Regions from separate parts of the Thermanaeromonas toyohensis ToBE genome, predicted to be linked through region 2. Evidence: predicted binding sites of a transcription regulator. Region 2 holds the regulator's gene; the other holds the start of a gene.
What was found. Region 2 encodes HrcA, which represses chaperone genes, less so after heat shock. Its sites were predicted from a motif close to TGTTAGCACTCANCNNNGNTGAGTGCTAACA; they were not measured.
Positions count from the first base shown of each region.

Region 1 (2,450 bases), 950 kb from region 2:
CATCCTCCTGGTATATAGGCACAGCACATCCCCGGCAGGCGCCCAAGCCACAGGCCATATGTTCTTCCAAGGATACCTGAGCAGGTATAAGGTGGGTAGCGGCAAGGCTAGCCACCACAGCTAGCATATCCCGTGGGCCGCAGGCGAAAATACCGTCGAATTGTTGGCTAGTAATCTGGTCGGCTAAAAGATCAGTTACCAGGCCGGTAAACCCAGCGCTTCCATCCTCTGTAGCTATTTCTAACTCTACTCCTAGTTCGGCTAACTCTCGTTCCCTTAAAAGGTAATTTCGGCTACGCGCCCCTTGATAAAAGGTTACCCTATTCCCCTGGGCTACAGCCTCCCGGGCCAAAAAAAACAAGGGAGCCAAACCCATACCCCCGGCCACCAGAGCTAATCTTTTACCAAAAGGAACTACAAATCCCCGCCCTAAGGGACCGAGTCCGGAAATCCTCTCTCCCGGCACCCGGGCAGCTAACCAGGCCGTACCTTTGCCCACTACACGGTAGAGAAATTCTATTTCCTGCTTGCCTGGGTCGAAATCGTGGATGCTTAACGGCCGTCGCAAGAGAGGATCATACCCTGAACCGCACCGCAGGTGAACGAATTGCCCTGGCTTAGTCTCCTCTATCGGAGCCTTTAACCGCAGACGATAAATTCCAGGACCCGTAGGAAAATTAGTCACAACCTCTCCTACCCACAGGGCCATCTTTTCCCCATCCTTGGCTTAAAGTTCGACTTGAAGTATCTTTCGACACTTTCTTTTACCTTCCTTCTATAGGCTACAAAAAAGCCCCGGCTCTACCTGCGGGGCTGGGAAAGTAAAATAATATGGGGGTGATTAATCTATTTATGTAGGAAATTATCCTTCTTAAGTTTACCTCTAAGTTTATCCTCCTACAATTTTACTCTATTACCGCTAAGATATCCCTCTCGCTTATCAAGAGGTACTTCTGGTCTCCTTCCTTAACCTCTGTTCCAGCGTACTTAGCGAAGATAACCTTATCTCCCTTTTTGACCTCCATGGGCAAGCGTTGCCCATTCTCCAGAACCCTTCCTGGACCTACTGCTAAAACCTCTCCCTGCTGGGGCTTTTCCTTAGCCGTATCCGGCAGCACAATGCCTCCCTTAGTTTTTTCTTCTGCTTCTATAACCTTTACTAATACACGGTCACCCAGCGGCTTAAAAGCCATAACTCCCTTCTACCTCCCTTTTAACTTTGTTTTTAGCACTCACTTTAGGGGAGTGCTAACACCCAAAAAGTATCATATTAGGTTTGAGGCTAAAATGCAAGTACCCGCTGCAGTTTTCCTTATCATTTTCCTAGAAAGAAAAAATTATACAAAGCTTAATCTAAACGTGCGCATTCTGAAGCCTCTCCCTTCAAAACGGCTAAACCATGGGGTAAAGCGGGTAGTACCGCCTCCAGGTTTTCCCTTACTCCCCGAGGGCTCCCAGGCAGGTTTATAATTAGACTTTTCCCCCGGATCCCGGCCACGGCACGCGATAACATAGCTTGAGGAGTAACCTTCAGTCCTTGCGCCCGCATGGCTTCTGGCAAGCCCGGCACCTCCCGCTCTATGACTTCTTTAGTAGCTTCCGGTGTTACATCACGCGGACCGAAACCCGTCCCGCCTGTGGTAAGGATTAAATCCGCTCCCACTTCATCACAAAACTCCCGTAATTTGGTAGCTATAACCTGGCGTTCGTCAGGAACTACAGCATAAGCCACCACTTGGCCGCCGATCCTAGCCACCAGCTCCCGGATCACCTCGGCGCTCTTATCCTCCCGCTCTCCCCGGGCCCCTTTATCGCTCGCTGTAAGGATAGCTACCCGGATCATTTCACTTATCACCTCGGTTTTTAAACATCGCCTTGCCCATCAACGACCTCAATATTATCTCCTACCTGGACCGGTCCGCCCTTTAACACCCTGGCAAAGATCCCTTCCCTCGGCATGATGCAGTCACCAGCCTGATAATAGACGGCGCAGCGTTCATGGCATACTTTACCTATCTGGGTAACTTCCACTACTGCCTCGGGACCGATCTTCAATTTGGTACCCGGAACAAGGCTCCTTAAGTCTAATCCTTCAGTAGTCAGGTTCTCTGCAAAATCTCCCGGTCCCACTTTAAGTCCTTGGGCCTGCATCTTGCGTATGCTCTCCAGGGCTAAGAGGCTGACCTGCCGGTGCCAGGGGCCCGCGTGAGCATCACCTTCCAGGCCATGGTTGGGGATCAGTCTCCCCCAACCTATGTTCCTCTTACGCTCGCCTTTACGCAGGCTCGTGCATACTGCTACTATGCGTCCCACAGTTTCCCTCCTCCCGAAAGGCATCTCTTTAAAGCGTAGCTTAATTGGGAAAGCCAAAGCGCAAATACCTTAGCCGAGCCCCAAAGCCTGTTTACCTAGCTAAAAGTTCCACCTTTCCTCACCTTCCCGCTGCCAGA
Region 1 covers NZ_LT838272.1:3,170,400-3,172,849, forward strand. Annotated here, with positions in the region: gene B9A14_RS15955 (dihydroorotate dehydrogenase electron transfer subunit) at 1-709, opposite strand, end outside; gene groES (co-chaperone GroES) at 906-1,193, opposite strand; gene B9A14_RS15965 (MogA/MoaB family molybdenum cofactor biosynthesis protein) at 1,349-1,843, opposite strand; gene B9A14_RS15970 (MOSC domain-containing protein) at 1,864-2,313, opposite strand; gene moaC (cyclic pyranopterin monophosphate synthase MoaC) at 2,413-2,450, opposite strand, start outside.
Region 1: the regulator HrcA is predicted to act here: its motif matches at 1,224-1,254, upstream of groES (co-chaperone GroES).

Region 2 (2,450 bases):
GGACACGCTTGCGGTAGTTATCAAAGTCAGCATGCAAGCGTATGAGCTGGGAGCGCAAGGATTCTACTTGCTCTTTTAAGGAAGCTATCTCCGCCTCCCTGGTATCCCTTTCCTCCTCAACTTCGCCTTCTTCCGCTGCCTCTACTTCCTCTTTAGCAGCTTCTGCAGTTGCTTTTTCCGGCTCTGGTGCTCCCCCTTTATTAGAAGCCTCCCCTGTTCCTCCATTGGGCTGCTCTACTTCTCTCCCTTCTGGTTCTAATTTTACTCCTTGCGCTTCTTGGGTTTTAATTTTAGGCTCTTCCTGAACCATATCAGACCTTTCCTCCATTTCCTTCCGGAAAAAAGGCCAGCGCCATATGCACCGGCCTTTGGGTCCCTCTATACTTTCCCTAACCTATCCACAAAGTTTTTCTAAGGCCCGCGATAGATTTTGGGCCACGTACTCTAAAACAGAAATTGTGCGGGAGTAATCCATACGGGTGGGCCCTAAAACCCCCACATTCCCAATAACCTCGCCATTTATTTCATAGGTAACGGTCAAGACACTACAATTACTTACGCCTTGATATTTGTTTTCCCGGCCGATCTTAATGGTCAGACCAGCTGGTGGCCCCTGGGCAAAAAGTTCCCGTAAGGTCTCAGCCTGCCCTAAGATGGATAGCAACCCTTTTACCTTGTTGATATCCCTAAATTCAGGTTGCTCGAAGAGGTTAAGGGTGCCCTCCAGGAAAATTCTCTCTTCCTTTTCTAGCTTGCTCAACCTTTCCAGGAGCTCTATCAACAAGGAACAAAGCTCACGGTGCTCGGCTACTAAATCCCGATAAATATCATTCAACACACCAGTCCTAAGGTCTTCCAGCATTATACCCTGAAGGCGCTTATTTAAAAAGCGAGAAAGGCGCTCTAACTCAAACTGGCTAACCCCCCGGGGTACGGTGAAGAAATGGTGTTCTACCAAACCGTTGCTAGTAACTACCACCAGCAGGGCCCGGCCATAGGAGATGTGGAAAAGCTGGACCTGCCTAATATAAGCCCGGCCCTGATAAGGTCCTAAGCCTACAGCAGCAAGATTAGTCATCTCGGCCAGGAGGCGGGTAGCCTCGGCCAGCACCTGTTCAATTTCCCCTAGTTTTTGCTCAAACCGGCTACGAATGTAATCCTTTTCGGCCTGGGAAAGCTCGTGCCGCTCCATAAGGCAATCTACATAATACCGATAGCCCAGGTCAGAAGGAACTCGGCCAGCCGAAGTATGGGGCTGCTCAAGTAAGCCAAGCTCCTCCAGATCGGCCATTTCGTTGCGGATGGTGGCCGGACTTACCCCCAAATTATAACGCCGGGCAATGGTACGCGATCCCACCGGTTCGCCGGTGGCGATATAATCCAATATTATGGCTTCCAAAATTTTTCTCTTCCGTCCCTCCACCCGCATATGGCCTCACCTTATCTTTAACTTAGCACTCTAAATTATAGAGTGCTAAACTTTCATTAACAACATAGCATCGGTACTTTGATTTGTCAAGCAAATTCAGGAGGTCATACGAAAGCCAGGAAGACCTCATTGGCTAAGGGTAAACCTTTTTCCGTTATCACCAAACGTTCCCCCTTGATCTCTACTAGGCCTAAGCTAACAAGGCGCTCTATTTCTGCTCCGTACATAGTCAGGAGTTCCTCACCAAACCGGGCTTTAAATTCTTTAAGGCTTACCCCCTTACGTAGGCGCAATCCCAAGAAAAGGGTCTCCTCCATGCTACGCCGCTGGTCTAGTTCTTCTTCTTCGGCCACTGAAAGCCTACCCTCTTCTAGAGTTCGGCAGTAATCTTCTAATATAGCTTTATTTTGCCATCTCCTACCCTTCCAATGGGAAGCGGCAGCTGCACCTAACCCCAAGTAATCCCTATTCTCCCAATAACTTAAATTATGGCGGCACTGGAAGCCCGCCCGGGCGAAGTTGGAGATCTCGTAGTGCTCGAAGCCCGCTTCCTTAAGTTTCTGGCGAGCCAGCTCATACATAGATAGAACTTCTTCCTCCCTGGGCAGAAGCAATTCACCCAGCTTTTGCTTTCGTCCCCAAGGAGAATCTAAAGATAGCTCCAGGGCGTAAGTAGAAAGGTGCTCGGGATAAAGCTCTAAAGCCCGGTCGAGGGTATCTTCCCACTGGGAGAGGGTTTGGCCAGGTAACCCGTAAATTAAGTCTAGACCGATATTGTTAAAACCGGCCTCCCGGGCCCAACGGAAAGCCTGGTAGATATCTTCGACCCGGTGAACCCTCCCCATTACCTTAAGCAACCCATCATCAAAGCTTTGCGCCCCCAGGGATAAACGATTAACACCGGCCAACCGTAGAAGCTCAAGTTTCTTAGGGGTTAGGGTACCAGGATTAGCTTCCACAGTAATCTCAGCTTCTTCCTCCATACCAAAAATATTCCTGATCCCCTGAATTATACCAAACA
Region 2 covers NZ_LT838272.1:782,386-784,835, reverse strand. Annotated here, with positions in the region: gene grpE (nucleotide exchange factor GrpE) at 1-310, opposite strand, end outside; gene hrcA (heat-inducible transcriptional repressor HrcA) at 395-1,429, opposite strand; gene hemW (radical SAM family heme chaperone HemW) at 1,534-2,450, opposite strand, start outside.